DNA from 2 places in the Arthrobacter sp. B3I4 genome. Region 1 is predicted to be linked to the other one. Evidence: riboswitches for the same ligand, from Rfam matches in the RefSeq annotation. Region 1 holds a riboswitch; the other holds the start of a gene.
What was found. Region 1 has a riboswitch for cyclic di-AMP ahead of QFZ61_RS11260 (hypothetical protein). Riboswitches for the same ligand answer to the same signal wherever they lie in the genome.
Positions count from the first base shown of each region.

Region 2: linked by a shared signal. The riboswitch ahead of QFZ61_RS00440 (M23 family metallopeptidase) and the one ahead of QFZ61_RS11260 (hypothetical protein) in region 1 are both predicted to bind cyclic di-AMP.

Region 1 is NZ_JAUSYK010000001.1:2,343,190-2,352,978, forward strand. It holds gene QFZ61_RS11210 (STAS/SEC14 domain-containing protein) at 1-105, shown strand, start outside; gene QFZ61_RS11215 (MFS transporter) at 49-1,248, opposite strand; gene QFZ61_RS11220 (MBL fold metallo-hydrolase) at 1,447-2,856, opposite strand; gene QFZ61_RS11225 (glycoside hydrolase family 16 protein) at 2,987-3,664, opposite strand; gene QFZ61_RS11230 (hypothetical protein) at 3,765-3,947, shown strand; gene QFZ61_RS11235 (DUF4397 domain-containing protein) at 4,291-4,995, shown strand; gene QFZ61_RS11240 (RNA polymerase sigma factor) at 5,114-5,725, shown strand; gene QFZ61_RS11245 (anti-sigma factor) at 5,712-6,497, shown strand; gene QFZ61_RS11250 (DNA alkylation repair protein) at 6,553-7,212, shown strand; gene QFZ61_RS11255 (hypothetical protein) at 7,259-7,507, opposite strand; cyclic di-AMP (ydaO/yuaA leader) riboswitch at 7,697-7,890, shown strand; gene QFZ61_RS11260 (hypothetical protein) at 7,894-8,715, shown strand; gene QFZ61_RS11265 (dihydrofolate reductase family protein) at 8,760-9,344, opposite strand; gene QFZ61_RS11270 (helix-turn-helix transcriptional regulator) at 9,596-9,789, shown strand, end outside.
Region 2 is NZ_JAUSYK010000001.1:96,755-106,543, forward strand. It holds gene QFZ61_RS00430 (HNH endonuclease) at 1-392, opposite strand, end outside; gene QFZ61_RS00435 (NlpC/P60 family protein) at 612-1,409, opposite strand; cyclic di-AMP (ydaO/yuaA leader) riboswitch at 1,674-1,867, opposite strand; gene QFZ61_RS00440 (M23 family metallopeptidase) at 1,980-2,801, opposite strand; cyclic di-AMP (ydaO/yuaA leader) riboswitch at 2,806-3,064, opposite strand; gene QFZ61_RS00445 (metal-dependent transcriptional regulator) at 3,185-3,880, opposite strand; gene serC (phosphoserine transaminase) at 4,182-5,312, shown strand; gene QFZ61_RS00455 (MFS transporter) at 5,336-6,688, opposite strand; partial or broken gene QFZ61_RS00460 (DUF3027 domain-containing protein) at 7,008-7,419, opposite strand; gene QFZ61_RS00465 (cold-shock protein) at 7,430-7,813, opposite strand; gene QFZ61_RS00470 (hypothetical protein) at 7,991-8,224, shown strand; gene QFZ61_RS00475 (helicase-associated domain-containing protein) at 8,235-9,789, shown strand, end outside.

The sequences.
Region 1 (9,789 bases):
CTCCCGTCGCGGGAGGGAGAACAGCCCCGCCCGGCACCGCCGGGGACGTTAGGCCCCGGGTCGGTGGTCGGTGCCGCGCATCCGGGCGGCCACAAGGACTCCTGAGAGCGCGGTGATGGCGCCCACGACGGCGACAGCGGCCGGGATGCCGTAGGCGTCGGCGAGGATGCCGGCGAGCAGCGCCCCGATGGCGAATCCACCGTCGCGCCAGAGCCGGTAGATTCCCACCGAACGGGCCCGCCAGGCCGGGTGGGCGACGTCGCCGATCGCGGCCAGGAGGGTGGGATAGACCATGGCGGTGCCGGCGCCGAGCAGTACCGCTGCCGCCAGCCACCAGCCGAACCCGGTGCCGAAGGCAACCAGCCAGAGGGCCGCCGCCTGGACGAGCATGCCCCCGACAATCAGCCACTTGCGGCCGTACTTGTCCGACAGTGCCCCGGTGACGAGCTGCCCTGCGCCCCACACGGCAGGATAGACCGCGGCAAGGATTCCAATTCTTTCGACGGTCAGTCCGGCGGCAGCGAAGAGGACCGGGAAAAGCCCCCAGGCAAGGCCGTCGTTGAGGTTGTTGACCATGCCGGCCTGGCTGACGGAGGACAGCGACTTGTCGCGGAAGCTGGTCAGGGTAAAGACCTGCCGGTTGCTGAGGTCGGCGTGGGCGTCGGCGTGGGCGGCAGTGTGGCTGGCCGCTTCGAGCCTGGCATGATGCCGGGTTTCCTTCACCGCGAAGACCGAGAGGCCCAGGCCCACGGCGATGAAGGCCGCGCCGAGCAGGAACGGTCCCGGGCGCAGACCGTAGTTCGCGGCGATGTAGCCGGTGGCCAACGCGGTGCCGGCGACGCCGAGGTAGCCGGCCGCCTCGTTCAGGCCCATGGCCAGGCCGCGGCGGGACGGGCCCACCAGGTCCATCTTCATCATGACGGTGGTTGACCAGGTCAGTCCCTGGCTGATGCCCAGGACCACGTTGGCGGCGACGATCCACCCCCAGGAGGGCCCGAAAATCAGCAGCAACGGGACCGGCAGGGCGATCAACCAGCCCGCGACGAGGACGGGCTTGCGGCCGTAACGGTCCGAGAGGGTGCCGGCGAAGTAGTTGGTGACGGCCTTCGCCATGCCGAAAGCCAGGATGTAGGTCAGCGCGGAGGTGTAGAGGTCCAGATGAAAGACCCGGTCGGCCAGCAGGGGCAGGATGGTGCGTTCCTGGCCGAGGGTTCCGCCGACCAGGGCATTGACCGCGACCAGAAGCAGGAACTGGGCGATGTTCTGACGCAGGCCGAGGGTAACGCCGGCGTGTTGCCGGTCGTCGCGCCGGACCGCGTCGTCGTGCCGGGAGGGTGCCTGGGCGAACGTCACGGGTACTCCACTGTTGTTGGGGGAACGCGTGGGGCGGCGTTCCGGTTGTCCGGTCCGCCGCCCCACGCTGTTACTGCCTGCTGCTGTGCCTAGCTAGCTGGCCGGAACGGTTTCCGGAGCCTGCTGCCGGGCGGTCCAGGCGGCGTAGCTGCCGTCGAGCTCGAGCACGTCGTAGCCGGCGCGGCGCAGGGCGCTCGCGGCGACGGAGTTCCGGACTCCGCTCTGGCAGTAGGAGACGATGGTGCCCTCTGCCGGGAGTTCGTCCAGGTGCCACATGACGCGGCCGCCGCTTAGCTGGTAGGAGCCGGGGATGTGGCCGGCGGCGTGCTCGGTCTTGTTACGGACGTCCAGGACCATGGCGGCGTCGAAACCGTCGAGTTCCTCAGGCTGGATCAGCTTCGGGACGGAGATCGGCAGGCCTTCGAGCCCGGTGACGTAGCCGGCGACCTTGTCGATGCCGACGCGGACCAGGTGGTCCCACATCTCCATCGCGGCGGCCTGGTCAGCGGCGAGCAGGACCAGCGGGGTCTTGTCCTTTTCGGGGTCAACCACCCAGGCGCCGAAGCTGGCGGTGGACTTGCCGGCGGGGATGTTGACCGCGCCGGTGACGGTTCCCTCGTGGACCTGGCCGTTGGGACGGGTGTCAACGAAGATCGCCTTGTTGGCGGCCAGGTCCTTGGCGACGGCGGCGGTGTCCAGTTCGGTCAGCGGCTTGCGTTCGCCCATGACGGCGGGGCCTTCACGGTTTTCGTGCTTCATCCGGGCGAAGTAGGCGTGCGCGTCGGGCTGGCCGTCGAGCAGTTCGTCGATGAAGCCCTGTTCGTCGTTGGCGGCCAGGTACGGGCCCCACCAGGCGTAGAGGCGTTCGTAGCCGACGGTGGAGGACGGGATGGCGCCGAGGGCCTTGCCGCAGGCGCTGCCGGCACCGTGGCCGGGGTGAACCTGGACGTGGTCGGGCAGGGTCAGGAACTTATCCCGCAGGCTGGCGAAGAGCTGCTTGGCGCCTTCGAAGCGGGTGTCGACGCCGCCGGCTGCCTCGTCCAGCAGGTCCGGGCGGCCCAGGTCACCGGAGAACACGAAGTCACCGGAAAGCAGGTAGCCGGGGGCTTCTGCGAAGGCCCCGTCAGTGACCAGGAACGACAGGTGCTCTGGGGTGTGGCCGGGAGTGTGCACAGCCTTCACGGTGATGTTGCCCAGGGTGATGGTGTCACCGTCGTTGAGGCGTTCAGCCTCGAAGCCGTACTGCCAGTCGGCGCCGCCTTCGCCGGAGACGTAGGCGGTAGCGCCGGTGACGGCAGCCAACTCGCGGGTGCCGGACAGGAAGTCCGCGTGGATGTGGGTCTCAGTGACTGCCACAATCTTCATGCCGTTGGCGGCGGCGAGGTTCTCATAGACGGCAATATCGCGGCGGGGATCGACGACGATCGCCTCGCCCTTGCTCTGGCAGCCGATGAAGTAGCTGGCCTGTGCGAGGTCTTCGTCGTAAATGCGTTCGATAAGCATTCGGGAACTCCTTCTTGAGGTGGACGGGGAAGGGATTCCTTCCGCCTCTACGTTCAAGAGTAATACCCCCGGGGGTATCCCGCAAATGCGGCAGACCAAGGGTCGGAGCGCCCGGCGCGACGTTATTGTCCTACTGGTAGACGCGGACCCAGTCGACCTGCATTTGCGACGGGGTGACTGCGGTGCCGTCCGGGAACCAGTCGAGCTGGATCGTCTGGTGCATGCCGACCGTGGGTTGATGCCCAGGGTTGGTATCGGTGAAGGTCCGTACGCCGTCGATATAACCGGTGACCCCTGACGGAGTCCATTCCACCGCGTAGTTGTGCCACTGGGTTGAGTCGACCGGCGTGGCCGCGCTGACCTGGAACTTTCCGCCGCTGCAGGCGTAGTGCAGGTAGAACTTCATGGCCGAAGTCTTCGACTCGCCTTCGGCGAAGTCCACTTCTGCGCAGTTGGCCGAGGGCTTGTTTGGCCACAGCAACAGCACCGGGTGGTATTCGGAGTCGCGGACGCTGGTCTTCATCCGGGTTTCCCAGCGCCCATAGGTCTGCTGGCTGAACTTCGCCGACATTCCGCCGGTGGTGCCGGCCGAGTCGCCCGTGACGGTGACGACGCCGTCGGCAACAGACCAGGCCCGGGGGCTTCGGATGCCCTTGCCGGCGTGGCCTGGACCGTCGTACATACCCCATTTGGCGGGGTCCGGCGCGCCGGTGTAGGAGAACTCGTCACCGGCGAGCACCGGCCCCCAGCCGAAGGCGGCCGCAGCCTGAACGCCGTCACCTGCCGGGGGAGCGGCGGGCGCCGCCACGGGAACAGCCCGCGCAGGAGGCTCGGCCGGGACGGCTGCGGCGGGGACGGGCGCGACGGGAGCGGGCGCGGCTGCCGCGGGCGGAGCGGGCGGAGCGGGCGTGGCTGCGGCAGCGGTGGCTGAGGCGGCGGACGGTGCTGACGACGTCGAGGCGGACGGCGTCGACGACGTCGGAGTCGTTGCGTTCGCGGGCTCAACGCTTCCGGCCAGAGAGGCTGAGCTGCACCCGGTCAGCGACAAAGCGCCCAGTGTAACGGTAACGGCAATTTTCTTAAGCAAGTGACCCTCCGGGACATCGAACTAGCGCAAGCAACAAGCGCGATCGACCCCACACGAGAGTTCCTGAAGCTTCTTCAGCCCCGTCAGAAAGACAGAACGAGCAGGCGCCAGCCGGCGCAACGGCCGCCCGCCAAGCGGACGCCCGGGCCCTGCGTTAGGGCCAGACCCTCAGGTCAGCCGACAACGTTACCCGCTCGTAACGTTGGTCAGCAAACGCCCGCGCAGCGCGGGGCAGCTCCCTGAATAAAAAAAGTTGTGGGTCGGCTGCATCCGGACGGCCCAGCCGGCCGGTAGTAAGGGTGTAAGCCAAACACCGCCCGCATCCGGGCCTCAATGAGGAGCTCTACATGCACATGAAATCACTTTCCGCAGTGGTCGGTACGATGACGCTGCTGGCCGGACTGACCCTTGCCGCACCCGCACAGGCCAGCGACAACTGCCCCGACAAGGACCATGGCACGGCAAAACTCTCCGTTCTCCACGGGGTCCCGGGACTCACCGTGGACGTGTGGGTGGATGGAAAGCTCACGCTGGACAATTTCACCCCGGGAAGCCTGGCCGGTCCGCTTGATGTCAGTGCGGGAGACCACAAGATTGCCATCACCGGCGCGGACGCCACGAGCGCCGACAACCCGGTAATCGGACCTGTCAAAGTTGATCTGCAAGAGGGCCGAGATTACACCGCTGTCGCGCACCTAACGGCAGACGGGGAACCCACGGCCACCTTGTTCCGGAACAGCACCTCAGCCAGCCCGGACGGACAAGGCAAACTGACGGTGCGGCACGTTGCCGCAGCCCCCGCCGTCGACGTTCTTGCCGGCGGAACGGCCGTGATCGAGGGCCTGGAGAACGGCGACCAGAAGAAGCTCACACTGGACGCGGGAACCATCTCCGCCTCGGTGGCGGCGGCGGGCAGTACGGAAGCGCTGATCGGCCCGGCAGATGTCACGGTGAACGCGGGCGAGAACACGATCGTTTACGCCTGGGGCAGCCTGAAGGACAACACCCTTGACCTTGCCGTGCAGGTGGTGAAGTCCTCCAACCACGACTGATCGGATCGGCTCGGTGCCCAATCGGTACCAACTAGGTGGCGGGGCCGCGGCAATCGCGGGCCCGCCCACCGCATTCCCGGGCGCTTCGCCATTGCAGGGCGGAACCTGGGGGGGGATAATGACGATCCACAGGTCTCATTCCTGCTCTAAGGAGCATCAAGTGGAGGCTGCCGATCGTGAATGGGACGTCAGAGTCGACCATGCCTTCGCAGCGGGTGAGGAGTGGGCGCTCGCGGAGGCCTACCGCCTGCTCGGGCCCCTGGTCCATACGCTGGCGTTGAGGGCGCTTCACGAGCACGGCGCCGCCGACGACGTCACCCAGGAGGTCTTTATTCGCGCTTGGAAATCGCGAACCAGATATCGCCCGGGCGCCGCACGGTTGCCCGCCTGGCTGATCGGGATCACTCGCAACGCCATTTCCGATGCCTTCTCCGCCCGCTCCCGACGACGGGATGTTGAAAGAGCCGTTCTACACCTGGCCGATGACCCGGCAAGCGGTAGCCAGAAGCCCAATGCTGACGCGCTCGCGGACCGTCTGACGCTGGAGGACGAACTCGAGCGCCTCGGACATCCCCAGACCGCGATCATGCGGCTAGCCTTTTACGAGGACCTGACGCACGACCAGATTTCGTCCCGGCTCAACCTACCCCTCGGCACGGTCAAGAGCCATATCCGCCGCAGCCTCGCCAGGCTGCGCTCCCGGCTGGAGGTGGAGCATGGATCATCTTGACGAGGAACTCCTCGGCCTGCTCGCTCTGGGGGAGTCTGCCGGGGAGGAAGAATCGCGCCATCTGGAGAGCTGCCAGGAGTGCGGCACTACGCTGGAAGCGTTGCGGCGCACCGTCTTCGCAGCCACCGTCAATCCGGAAGAAGTTCAGCTGGAAAGTCCCGGAAGCCACAACTGGGCCGCGATCCACCAAGCGTTGGGGCTCTCGCCGTCGCTCGCGAAAGACCCGTTGGGCGCCGGTGGTGCGGTAACCCTGCGCACCCCCGGAAGACAGTATTCAGGACAGCAACCCGTTACGCGGCTCCCGCGCCGGGGACTGTGGGTGTTGGGCGTGGCTGCCGGTGTCCTCCTTGGCGCTGCCGGCGCCTGGACTGCACTGAGCATTCTCGGCCCCGCGAAGCCCCCGGAGGCAGCCCCGACGAGCCCCGGACCCACGCCCGCGGTCGTCGCCAGGGCTGCACTCGCTCCGCTGGCGGGACATTCGTCAAGCGGTAGTGCGCTCGTTGAGAAGCTCCCGGACGGAAGCCGGCAAGTGGTCGTCAGCCTTCCCCCGGAGAAGCTTTCGGGCTTCCGCGAGGTCTGGATGGGATCCTCGGACCTGTCCAAGATGGTCAGTCTTGGCGTCCTTGGCCAGGCCCCCCAAGCTTTCGTCGTTCCGGCCGGACTTGACCTGGCCGAATACCCGGTCCTCGACGTTTCGAACGAACCGTATGACGGAGACCCCGCCCACTCCGCCGAAAGCATTGCGCGCGGAAAGCTTGCGTTGCAGGGTTAGGCGGTTTCAATTAGCCGGTTTCAACCAGTGGTCGCCGCTGCGACAGAATGGTGCCATGAGTGAGGCCGGAGACTTCATTGACGCCGGGCTGCAGCGCGAAAGCTCGTGGCAGCGCGCCGACCAGGCCCAGGCCCGGTTCGGCCCCGACGTAGAAGTTTACGGCGCCTCTGTCGGCGCTGTCCGCGGCACCGTGCGGGACGCACTTCGCCGCTATAAGAATCTGGGCCGGGACGAGCTCACGGCTCTCTGTTCGGAACTTTGGGCGGTGCCGGTCCTGGAACGCCGCCTTGCCGCCGTCGTCCTCCTGCAATCCGGTCTGGCTGCGCTCGATAACTCGGACCTGACCCGGATCGAGGGCTTCCTGCGCAGCGCCCGGTTCCCCGAACTGGCGGATCCGCTCGCGGTCGACGTCGTCGGGCCGCTCCTCGCACGTCTCGAGGGTCACAGCAGGTCCAGGGCCGAGGCCGTACTGGAGCGGTGGCTGCAGGATCCGGACCCCTGGCTGCGCCGCGCGGCCCTGCTTGCACCGTTGCGCGAGTTCCGGGCCGGACGCGGGGACTGGGACAGCTTCGTCCGCCAGGCTAGAAAGTCCCTTTCCGCTGCCTCTGGCGGAGGGGAGGACGGCGGCGGTGCGGACACCGGCAGCCTGATCCGGGAAGCCGTGACGCGCGTCGTGGACGACGTGCGGAGAACCCGCCCCGAGCTGGAGTTCTAGATACCCCGGTCTCTGCGTCGAGGATTCGGGCCCGGGCTGCCTGGACTCAGGGCCTGCGCTCCACCACGGCATACGCCTTGCCGTCCAGAAACTGCCAATCCGTTACGACCATGAAACCAAGCGCATCGACGCGGTCGTTGAGAACGTGCAGGTCGAAGCCTCCGTCGCGTGGTTCGGCGTCCCAGGTGGCAACATGGATTTCCTTGCCCTCCAGAACGAGCAGCTCGGTATTGACGTCAAAGTCTTCCTGCGGCTGGTCGCTCAGCTGGCAGATGGCAACACAGGGGCTCTTCATGGGACCTCCGTTGGGGGCGCGCCGGTTGGTTCAATCCTATGCGCGGTGGCTGTCAGTGCCCTAGGCTTTCCAGGCGGGCCGTGCCGGCGTTCTCCCCGCCGACACCCCGACCTCGTTACCTGAACGTGACATTACCGCGCGGTGCCGTTACGGTAGTTCGGTGCCTGTTTGTTTCCGTTACGGGCGCTCCTGAGCCGATTGCCTAACTCTGCCGCGGCCCCGGGATCCGAATGCAACCATCTGGCAGAGACGGGGAAACCAATTTTGGCCCGGCTGTTTCAGCGGGTCTTGGGGTGAAGCCGCGCGTCCGTTTCAGCGGACCGCGGCCGGGTGCCTCCCATCCGAATCCGACAGCTCACCTCGCAGGCATTGGGAGAGGCTACTTCATGTCTTCAAGCACTACTGCTGCGCGCCATAACGCCGGGCGAACCTCAGCATTCTCGGTCAAGTCCACCACCATTGGTCGCCAGGCCGCAGTGATCTTCGCAGCCTCGGGCCTCGTTCTTACCAGCGGCATGGCAGCCAACGCGGCCGTCGGCACGCCGGCCGAACGTGAGTCGACGCCCGTATCGGCCGCCGACATCGCCAGCAAGGTTTCTGCTCCGGTCACGGCTGATTCCGCCGTCAAAATCACTTTCGACCGTCCGGAAGTTGCCACCACGCCGGCTCCCGTCATTGAGCAGCCCGTGGCAGCACCCGTCGAGGCGCCCGCCGCCCCAGCCGTTGCCGCCGCCCCGGCCGTTGCACAGGCTCCCGCTGTGAAGGCTCCCGCCGCTCCGCGGATCACCGTCCAGGCAGCTGCGGCTCCCGCGGCCGTTGCCCCGGTGGCGGCTCCGGCCGCTGCTGCTCCGGTAGCCGCAGCTCCGGCAGCCGCTCCGGCGGCCGGTGGAGTCAATGCCGCCATGCTGTCGGCCGCATACAGCCAGATCGGCATCACGCAGGACTGCACGGCGATGGTGGAGAAGGCCCTCGGCGCAGCAGGCATCCCGGTGGGCGACCTCGGTCCCCAGCAGTTCCTGAACTACGGCAAGGTTGTCGGCGACCCGCAGCCGGGCGACATGATCGTCCAGTCCGGCCACGTTGCCATCTACGCCGGCAACGGCCAGGCGATCAGCGGCGGCATGAACGGAACAAACCAGACGATCTCGCACCCGCTGTCCTGGCTGACGGCCACCGGTGGCGTGACCTTCGTCCGCGCCGGGGCGTAACTCCCGCGCCAACACCGGTTTCGGAAGCCGGCGGCAGGCTGCCTTTATGGCAGCCGGTCGCCGGCTTTCGGGCTGCTGGCGTAGCGCAGCAGGACGACGCCGTTTCCGAAGGTCCGCGTTTCGACGAGCGCGAGCGGGGTCCTGCTGTCCGAGGGCTTGAACAACGGCGTGCCGTTCCCGATCAGGACCGGGTGGATGTAGATCCAGTACTCGTCAATCAGCCCGAGTTTGCGGAAGCTGTCCGCAAGCTTGGCGCCGCCGAGTGCCAGGTCCCCGCCCGGTTGTTCCTTGAGCGCGAGGACGTCGTCGGCGACGACGTCGCGCACCACCGTGGTGTTCCAGCCGGCCCGCTCAAGAGTCGTGGAGTACACGATTTTGGGCATCCGGCGCCAGATGCCGGCGAACTCGGCCATGGCCGGGGTGCTGTCAGGATCCTGGTCCGCGGTCGGCCAGAAATCGGCCATCATCTGGTAGGTCACCCGGCCGTCGAGGAAGGCGCCCATGGTCCGGAGCTGGTCGTTGAAGTGGCCATGCAGTTCTTCATCCACCATGTGCCAGCCAATGTCCCGGTCCGGACCTTCGAAGTACCCGTCGAGGGATACCTGCAAGGCGACGATGATTTTCCGCATGGCCGAAGCCTACGCTCCGGCCGTTCCCCGGGTAAGAGCCCCAAGAGGCGAAGACCGGCACGATATTGCCGCCTGGGCGGTATTGGTTCTCCTGTACAGGCCAGTCATGCCAGTTTCGGCAGGATATTGCCGAACGCCAGCGCGGAAGGCACAATAGGGTAGGTTCCGGGCATGACCGGCAGGATACTGCCGGGCGGTGCCGGTTGTGCGTGCGAAAGGGGCTGCGGTCCGTGGGAATCAGGGGGAGCAGCGTGGATGACGTGGCAGGGATCGCCCAGCAGATCCGGCGCAGCCGCAAGGAAGCCGGTCTGACGCAGGAGGAACTCGCCCACCTGGCCGGAACTTCCGAACGCACCGTCCGTGCGATCGAGACGGGTACCGGCAACCCCTCCCTGCAGGCTGTTGTGGCCGTCGCCAACGTGCTCGGCCTGAACGTCGGCGTGGC
Region 2 (9,789 bases), 2.2 Mb from region 1:
CGCCACCCCATCTCCGCGGGGGTATGGTCCCCCTTGGCGTTGTTGCAGTGCAAGCAGGCTGCGACCAGGTTTTCCCAGGAGTCAGCGCCGCCCCGGGACTTGGGCTGGACATGGTCGATAGTGTGGGCTGCTTTGCCGCAGTAGGCGCAGCGGTGGTTGTCGCGGCGCAGCACTCCCCTGCGGCTGACGGCCGTGAGGATGTTGTAGCGCGGCCGGATGTACCGGTTGAGCAGGATCACACTCGGGCGGCCCAGGATCTCCTGGGGCCCGACGACCGGGTCGTCGCCTTCGGCCAGCACGCTGGCCTTTCCGGTCAGGACAAGGACCAGCGCCCGGCGGAAGGTCACCACCGCTAGCGGTTCATATCCAGCATTCAGAACAAGAGTGCGCATCCGCATACCTCTTCACGGCCGCACCCGCCAGGGGCACGAGGGCCGGCTGCCCTCTGCATGGTCGGGCTATGATCGACACCACAAGAGTAAACACCGGAAGCCCGGATTGCCGAATTTTTCTTCCGGGCCCTGCGGCGGCCGGGAGGCCCGCGAACGCGAAAGACCCCCACCGGAAGGCAGGGGTCTTTCGCGTTATCACGGCAGTTGCCGCGGGGAGTCCTAGCCGCCGACGCGGATGAAGACCGGGCCGGAACCAACGTTGACGCTGTACAGCGCGGTGGTGCCGCCGTTCCAGCCACCGTGGACGGCCATGCCGTTGCCGACATAGACAGCGATGTGGGCCATGCCCATGCCGCCGTTCTGGTAGTAGGCAAGGTCGCCCGGCTGCGCTTCGGCGGCGCTCACGGTGCGGCCCAGGGACAGGTAACCTGCCGGCCAGCCGTGGTAGTTGACGCCGACGGCGGCCAGCGCGTTGGTGGCCAGCATGGTGCAGTCCTGCGAGACACCGATCTGGGCGTAGGCGGCGGCGGCGATGGAGGCGCCCATGCCGCTGACAGCAGCCGGAGCCTTGGTTGCCAGGGAGGCGGTCGTTGCGGTGCCGGTGGAAGCGGCAGTTCCAGCTGCAGTTGCAGCGGCGGCGGGTGCAGCGGCCTCAGTTGCGGCGGGTGCTTCCTTGACCTCGACGACGGGCTTGGGTGCCTCGACGACGGGGGCCGGCGCGGTGGTCACGGCAGGCTTCTCGTAGGAGATAGCGATGGTGGAAGCCGCGGAAATCGTGGCCGGCGCGGTGGACTGAACTTCCATGGCGGAAGCGGAGGTCGATTCACGCTGAACGTTGGTCTCGGCAGCGTTGGCCGCGATACCGCTGGTCAGGACCAGGCCCGAGGCTGCAGCGATAACCGCAGCCTGGCGACCCATACCACCGGCGTTGTCGCCGACGGCCTTAGCAATGACAGCCAGCGAGTTGGTCTTCGTGACCTCGGCGCGGTGGCGTGCAATGGTTGCACGAGTAGTCATTCAGTTCTCTCTTTCGTGATCCTTGTGTCCGCGCTGATTGCAGGCGGGACTGAGGACGCTCCGGCATCTTGGGGGTACGCCGGATCGCCCCGAAACGGGTTTCTTTAGCGAAGGGTGTACTGCGAAGACGCGCCAAAAGCAGGAACTGCAGTGCATAGTCCAGTCCGGGCGCCGGAAAGGGCAGCGCGGAGCATGGAGTTCAGCGGGCTCGACTGAGCCTCGCCGGCGCGAAAACGCGCAGCATTGTGGCGTGAAGACACGAAAGTAGCCTCTCCCAATGCCTACGAGGTGAGCTGTCGGATTCGGATGGGAGTCACCCGGCCGCGCTGCTTCCTGGGAAGCTTTGCGACTTAACCCCTAGGTCTTCTTGCGAAGACCAAAATTGGTTCCCCCGCCCCTGCCAGACGATGTCATGCGAACGGACCTTGAGCGGTGGCAGAGTTAGGCAATCCACTCAAGAGCGCCAACTTCGGTGAAGTTGGCGTGCTTCCTACGGTACAGCAGTTGGGACCAAATGTCACATTCAGATCACGGCGTGTCACATAAATGCGAGCAGTCCCTCGGCTCCTTTCAGAGCCAGCCCAGCGGATCCACGACGTCCCCGTTTACCATCACCTCGAAGTGGAGGTGGCAGCCGGTGGAAGCGCCGGTGGTCCCGCTCATCGCCACCACGTCGCCGCGGGAGACCTGCTGGCCCACGCGGACGTTGGAGGACGACAAGTGGTTGTACGTGGTCTCCAGGCCATTGCCATGGTCGATCACGACCCGGTTACCGCCCCCGTAGGGGTGCCAACCGGAAAAAGTTACGGTGCCGCTCGCGGCGGCGTGCACAGCGGTGCCGCACTGCGCGGCGTAGTCCTGGCCTCGGTGGAACTCCCCGACCGCGCCGGTGATGGGACTGACCCGGTAGCCGAACGGCGAGGCAGTGACCATGGAGTCAAGCGGCATGCCCAGGCTGCCGGCAGAGGCGGCCCGGGTGATGGTTCCGGCGGACTGTGCGCTCAGCAGCTGCTTGAGTTTGCCGTCCGGGTCACCCTTGGTGGTCACCGCGGTGCGGTTGAAGTCGATCTTGGCGTCTGCGGCTTTGACCTCGGGCTGCGCCGCGGCTGAAACGGACGTCGTCGTCGTCGCAGCGTCGGTGGCAACCGCCGGACCGGTAGCCGGAACGGCCACTGTGAGGACCAGACCGGTGGCCGCCAGGGCGATGCCGGCTTTCTGCCCCACACCGCTGACGGCGGCGAAGTCCGTCACCTGGCGGAAGGGGCTGCGCCGGCCGCGGCGCTCATCCCGGTGCGCATCCCGCGGGCGCTCGGCAAAGATGTCGGCGGCCGGGCGCGGCTCCGGAGCGGGACCGGTCGCACGACGGCGGCCCCGGACGGTCTGGGTGGTCAACTACGGTTCCTCTCTGGATAGCCTGCGAAGTTAGCTGTCGGATTCGGGTCAGAGAGCTCAAAGACCCGGTCCGCCGGTGCAAGCATCCAGGCGCAGGGGTATCCAGGCGCAGGGGTATCCAGGGGACGCCTCGTGCAGGTTGCTTGCCGCTAGCGGACTTCACCCCAAGGCTGTTGCATCAACAGCCGTTAGTGGTTCCCCCGCCTCTGCCAGAAGGTGACGCGCCCGGCTGATCCGCTGGCAGAGCTCGGCTTCGGATCAGATAACGCTTGTGTATCGGTACTAGTCGTCAACTATAGGGGATTAAGGCCTATAGTAATAATTTCGTTATCTCCTAGACGGGCTAGTAAACAGCACCCTTACGGTATGCTTTCTAGCTTCGTCTACCCGCGGGTAACAAAGACGTGGGCCGCGACCTCCGGCGGCAACTCCAGGGCGCCTTCAATGTCCGGAACCCGGACCGAGATGTACTCGCCGACGCGCTCGAGTGAAACGGTGGCCCCGGGCCGGATGCCGCCCTCGTCGAGTTGGACCAACAGCTCGGGCTCGACCTGGATGGGCTCGGCCAGTCGGCTGACCGTGATGCGTGAATCGGCGCCGTAGCCCGCCATCGCGTCCAGCAGATTGACGACGCCCTGAGGCGCTTCGCCCGGCGGCAGTCCGCCGAGTTCGGCAAGGCCCGGAATCGGGTTTCCATACGGGGACACCGTGGGGTGGTCCAGCATGTCGAAGATGCGCTGCTCGACCCGCTCGCTCATCACGTGTTCCCAGCGGCAGGCTTCCTCGTGGACGTAGGCCCAGTCGAGTCCGATGACATCCGCGAGCAACCGCTCCGCCAGACGGTGCTTGCGCATCACTTCGATGGCGCGCCTGCGGCCCGTCTGGGTCAGTTCGAGGTGCCGGTCGCCGGAGACAACCACGAGCCCGTCGCGCTCCATCCGGCCGACGGTCTGGGAAACGGTGGGGCCGGAGTGACGGAGCCGTTCGGCGATGCGAGCGCGGAGGGCGACGATGTTTTCTTCTTCAAGTTCCAGGATGGTCCGCAGATACATCTCGGTGGTATCGATCAGATCCGTCATTCAGCTCAGCTCCTCGAGCGCCGTCCTTGCGTCATTCCCACCGTACAGCGTGCAGGTATGCGCCCCGGCGAAATCCGCCGCACATCAGCGGCAAGCCTAGCCTATTTTGAATTAGTCCCGATAATCGACCGCCGCGGCGGCCCGGGCCGCCGCCGCAGGACCGGAGCCACCGGTGCGCGTCTCAGTGACCGGACTATGACGACCGTTTTTCCCGCCTGTGCCGGGCTGTCGGGCAGAATAAAGGCGGCCCTTAACCATGCGTCCCAGCCCCACCATGCACCCAGCCGAAATCGGAGCCACCGTGAGCGACACCAGCATCACTATTCCCGCGACCCTGCTGCCCAGGGACGGCCGGTTTGGCGCCGGCCCGTCCAAGGTCCGGCCGGAACAAATGGAGGCCCTGTCCGCCGCCTCGGCGACCCTGCTCGGCACTTCGCATCGGCAGGCGCCGGTCAAGAACCTCGTTGGCTCGGTCCGCTCCGGTCTTGGCGACTTCTTCCGCGCCCCCGACGGCTACGAGGTCATCCTCGGCGTCGGCGGTTCCACCGCCTTCTGGGACGTCGCCAGTTTCGGCCTGGTTGAGAACAAGGCGCAGCATTTGTCTTTCGGCGAATTCGGCTCTAAATTCGCCGCGGCCACCAACAAGGCTCCGTTCCTCGCGGAGTCCTCCATTATCAAGGCCGAGCCCGGTACCCGTCCCGAGGCCCGGGCCGAAGCGGGCGTGGACGTTTACGCCTGGCCGCAGAATGAGACTTCGACCGGCGTCGCCGCGCCCGTCAGGCGGGTCCCGGGTGCGGACAGCGGCTCGCTCGTCCTGGTTGACGCGACCTCCGCGGCCGGCGGCTTGGACGTCAACGTCGCTGAGTCGGATGTCTACTACTTCGCCCCGCAAAAGAATTTCGCGTCCGACGGCGGCCTGTGGCTGGGCCTGTTTTCCCCCGCCGCCCTGGAGCGCGCGGCACGGATCAAAGCCAGCGGCCGCTGGATCCCGGACTTCCTGGACCTCCAGACCGCCATCGACAATTCGCGGCTGAACCAGACCTATAACACCCCGGCGCTGGCCACCCTGGTGACGCTGGACGCGCAGGTCCAGTGGCTCAACGCCAACGGCGGGCTCGACTTTGCGGCAACCCGCACTGCCGACTCCGCTGGGCGCATCTACCGCTGGGCCGAGGCCTCTTCCTACTCCACACCCTTTGTGGCCAGGGCCGAAGACCGGTCCAACGTGATCGCCACCATCGACTTCGCGGACTCAATCGACGCCGCGGCCATTGCCAAAGTTCTGCGAGCCAACGGCATCGTCGACACCGAGCCGTACCGAAAACTGGGCCGGAATCAGCTGCGCATCGCCACCTTCGTGGCAATCGAACCCGACGACGTATCGGCGCTGCTTGACTGCATCGACTTCGTCGTAGGCGAGCTCACGAAGTAGCCTAAGGGTCCGAGCCGGACCCGTCAGCGGTCGACGGCGTCGCCCGGGTCTTTCTCCCGGACGGCGCCTTCGCTGTTTTCCGGCGGGACGGCGCCGGCTGGGCCGTTCGCCGGGGCCGCCGGGACAACGCGGAAGTACCGGAGCCCCCGCGCGCGGCGGTTGAAGGTGATCCGGAGCTGCTTGGCCCGGACGATCCACACCATGCCGATCAGGGCTGTGCTCAGTCCGGCGGCGGCGGCCACCCCCAGGGACCAGCGGGCACCGGCAACGTTCGCGACCCAGCCTACAAATGGGGCGCCGATGGGGGTGCCGCCCATGAAGATGGCCATGTACAGCGCCATCACGCGGCCGCGCATTACGGGGTCCGTCGTGGTCTGGACGTAGCCGTTGGCGCTGGTCATCATGGTGATGGCGAACAGGCCGACCGGCACCAGCGCGACGCCGAACCAGAAGTAGCTGGGTGCCAGCGCCGCGAGGCCCGAGGTGACGCCGAAGGCGCCGGCTGCCCCGAAAATCACGCGCAGCCTCGGGCGGCCCCGCCCGGCTGACAGCAGCGCTCCGGCGACAGAGCCGATGGCCATAATGGAGTTCATCAGGCCGAAGGCGCCGGCGTCGAGGCCGAACTCGGTCCCGACCATGGCCGCGATAAAGAGGACGAAGTTCAGGCCGAGGGTACCGACGATAAACACCGCCACCAGCACCACGACGATGTCGGGCCGGAACCGCACGTAGCGCAGGCCTTCGCGGATCCTGCCCTTGCCGGCCGGGGCCTTGGGCAGCTGCCGCAGCGAGGCCGCCGGGATTCTCGCCAGGCTGACAAGCAGGGCCACAAACGTAACCGTATTGACCAGGAACACCCAGCCTGGCCCGACGGCGACCGTCAGCACGCCCGCGACAGCCGGACCGATCATCCGCGCGACATTGAAGGAGGCGCTGTTGAGGGCGACGGCGTTGGGCAGGTAGTCGTCGCGCACGAGTTCGGAGACGAAGGTCTGCCGGACAGGGGCGTCCAGTGCGGAGACGACTCCGAGCAGGAGGGCGAAAATGTAGACGTGCCATAGCTGCGCGGCCCCGGAGAGCACCAGCAGCCCGAGCCCGGCGCTTAGCAGGGCCATCGCCGACTGGGTCAGGACCAGCAGCGTCTTGCGGTTGAAGCGGTCCGCGACCAGCCCGGCCACCGGGGCGAGGAAGAGTTGCGGGCCCAGCTGGAGGGCCATGGTGATGCCCATGGCTCCGGCGTCCTGCGCGCTGAGGTGGTCAAAGACCAGCCAGTCCTGCGCGGTGCGCTGCATCCAGGTCCCGATGTTGGAAACCAGGGCGCCGATAAACCAGATCCGGTAGTTCAGGATATGCAGCGATTTGAAGGTGGACCTCATGTCCCGGCCTCCCGCTGTCGTCCCCCGAACCGTGCCAAACCGCTAGTTGGCCTCGACGGCGCGGGCGAGTCCTGCCCGGTACCGAAATCGGCGTCCGTTGCGCCGCCGTCGCCTTCTTCCGCGCTGGATTCCTCCGCGCCGGTTTGCTCCGCGCCGGTTGCCTCCGTGCCTGGTTCCTCCGTGACGGGTTCCCCCGCGCCGGTTAGCTCGGCACCGGTTTCCTCAGCTGCATCCTCTTCCGGCCCGGTTTCCGGGCCCGCATCTTCTGCCGACTGGGCGTCAGCGTCTGCCGGCGTCCGCTCGGCTGCCGGCTGCTCTGCGGCTTCGTCCTGCTGGGCGTCCTCGGGCCGGACGCGTTCCGCCCACGGCACCCACTCCGGGGCCAGGATGGAGTCCTCGGAGGGCAGCAGACCGAGTTCGTCCACGGTGACCACCTTGGACCGTGAGTTGCGCGTGAGTACCGCGTACCACTGCCAGCCGCCGTACCCGGGCAGCTTGGACTCGAAGAGGTGCGTAACCAGACGGTCGCCTTCGCTCTTGACCGCCAGGTGGCGGCCCACCTGGCCGGCGGGGGCGATGCCCTCCACGGCGGCGCGGGCCACGTCGACCGAGGCGGCCAGGAAGGCGTCCGGCTTGCCGACGCGCCAGACCGGCACGCCGTAGCGCGGCTTGGATCCTGCCTTGGGACCGGCGGCGCCGGTGGCCGCGGGCTGTTCAGCTTCCGAAGTCATCGCCTTAGCCTTACGCGTCCAGCTCGTCGGCGACCTTACGAAGCGCGACGGCGATGGCCTTGGCCTTGTTGCCTTCCGGGTACTTACCCGCAGACAGCGTTCCGGAGAGGTTGTCCAGCACGCTGACCAGGTCCTGGACCAGCGGTGCGAGGTCCTTCGCGCTGGGCCGCTTGGCCTTGGCGATGGACGGAGTCTTGTCCAGCACTCGCAGCCCCAGGGCCTGGGCGCCCTTGCGGCCGTCGGCCACACCGAACTCCACCCGGGTTCCGGCCTTAAGCTCCGTTATGCCTTCGGGCAGCGCCGACTTGGGCAGGAAGACTTCCTGGCCGTCCTCGCCCGCGAGGAATCCGAAGCCCTTTTCCTTGTCATACCACTTGACCTTGCCGGTAGGCACGTAATCAACCTTCTTCGTTCTGCTTGGGACGCGGCCGGCGGCCACCGCATCCGCATTGATATGCGGGTTCAGGGTGTGGCTGCCTGGACCGTGTTGGTCTGTTCCTCCAAGGTTATCGTGCCTCGTCCACTTTGCGGTTTGAGGCGCGGACGCAGCCGGACTGTTAGCGTTGCCCCCATGACACCACAGCGCTTCCGGCGGCCCCTGTTAATTCTTGCCGCCGCCGTCGCCGCGCTCTCTTTAATCGCCGTCGGGGCCGTCATGGCTATGGCCTTTAACAACACGGTGGCCCCGGTATGGCTGACGTCCACCGCCCTGTACGGGCTGCCCGTGGCTTTCCTGCTGATGGCGGCTCTCGTGGTCGACGCCGTCGCAGCCCGCCGCCGCCCGCGGGACCAAAGCGAAAGGTAACGTTGGATTAATGTCCCGGATCCGCGCGCTCAGCAAGGAACTAGAGGCACGCAGCGACGACTCGTTGCGGGCCCTGTTCTCCGCGCGGCCGGACCTAATCTCCCCTCCGGTGCCGGACTTCTCCGCCCTCGCCGCGCGGGCCAGCAGCCGCGTGAGCGTTCAGCGGGTGCTGGAACGCCTGAACCGCCCCCAGATGCAGGTCCTTGAAACCCTCCACCTCTGCACCAACACCGACACCGGGCACAGCGCGTCCGCCGCGACGCTCAAGCGGCTGATCAACGGCTCCACCGTCGCCGCCCTGGAGCGGCTGCTCCATTCCTTGCAGGAACTGGCCCTCGTCCACCGCGCCGAAGCGCCGCACGGTGTGGCCGCAGCGGTGGCCCGGCAGCACCATTTCCTCCCAGTCGGCAGCCTCAAGGACGTCATCGGTATCTATCCGGCCGGGCTGGGGCGCAGCTACACGGAGCTGGTGCGACTGCAGCCGGCCTTCGCGCAGCGCGTCGTGCAGCTGGTCGGCGAACTGCACCGCACCGGCGCCGACATCGCCCCGGCCGCCACCCCGATGGAGGCTGCGCTGTCCCTGCAGCGCTGGACCGCCTCCCCCGAGTCGCTGCAAAGGCTGCTCGCCGGCGCGCCGGACCGGACGGCCGCCTTGCTTGCCCGCTTCGGGAACTGGGCCATGGGGGCCGTCCCGCAGGCCCAGCGGCGGGCGTCGGTGCTCCACGAGGGCAACGACGTCGGCCCCGTCGACTGGCTCCTGGCACGCGGGCTGCTGGTACCGCTGGACGCCGCCCACGTGGAGCTCCCACACAGCGTGGGCGTATCGCTGCGCGGCGGTTTCGTCATCGAGCACTTCGCCCTTAGTCCCCCGGTGCCGCAGCTGGGACTGACCAGCGCCGCCCTCCGCCGCAACGCCGCCCTCGGTGCCATCGCCGAAACCCTGAGGCTCGCCGGTGAACTGCTCTACGCGGTGCGGGAGCAGCCGCTCACCACCCTGCGCAGCGGCGGCGTCGGCGTCCGGGAGATGAAGCGCCTCGCCGACTCGTTGCGGATCGGCCAGCACGAAGCCGGCGTCCTTGTAGAGCTGTGCGCCCTCGCCGGCCTGCTGCGCCTGGACGTCGACAGCTCCGCGTGGATCCAGGCGCCGCAGCTGGAATGGTTGGCGCTGCCCCGGCAGGAACAGTGGCTCTGGCTGGTCAACGCCTGGCTGGCGAGCGAGCGGGTCCCCTCCCTGGTGGGCCAGCCGGTCAGCGGCGTCGCCACCGCGCCTGGGCACCGGAGTGCCGCCGGCAGCACCATCAACGCGCTCTCCGCGGAGGCGCAGCGCCCGGACGCCCCGGTGGTCCGGAAAAGGATCCTGGAAATTCTGCACGAACTCACGCTGGAAGCCGCCGCAGCGGACGGGCAGGCTCCGGTGCTGGATTCAGCCGCCGTCCTGGAGCGAGCCGACTGGTCCCAGCCGAGGATGGCGCGGCGCTTCAGTTCGCTTATCCGCGGCGTCCTGGCCGAAGCCGAGATGCTGGGCCTGGTCGGCTCCGGCGCGCTGAGCCAGATCGGCGCGGCCA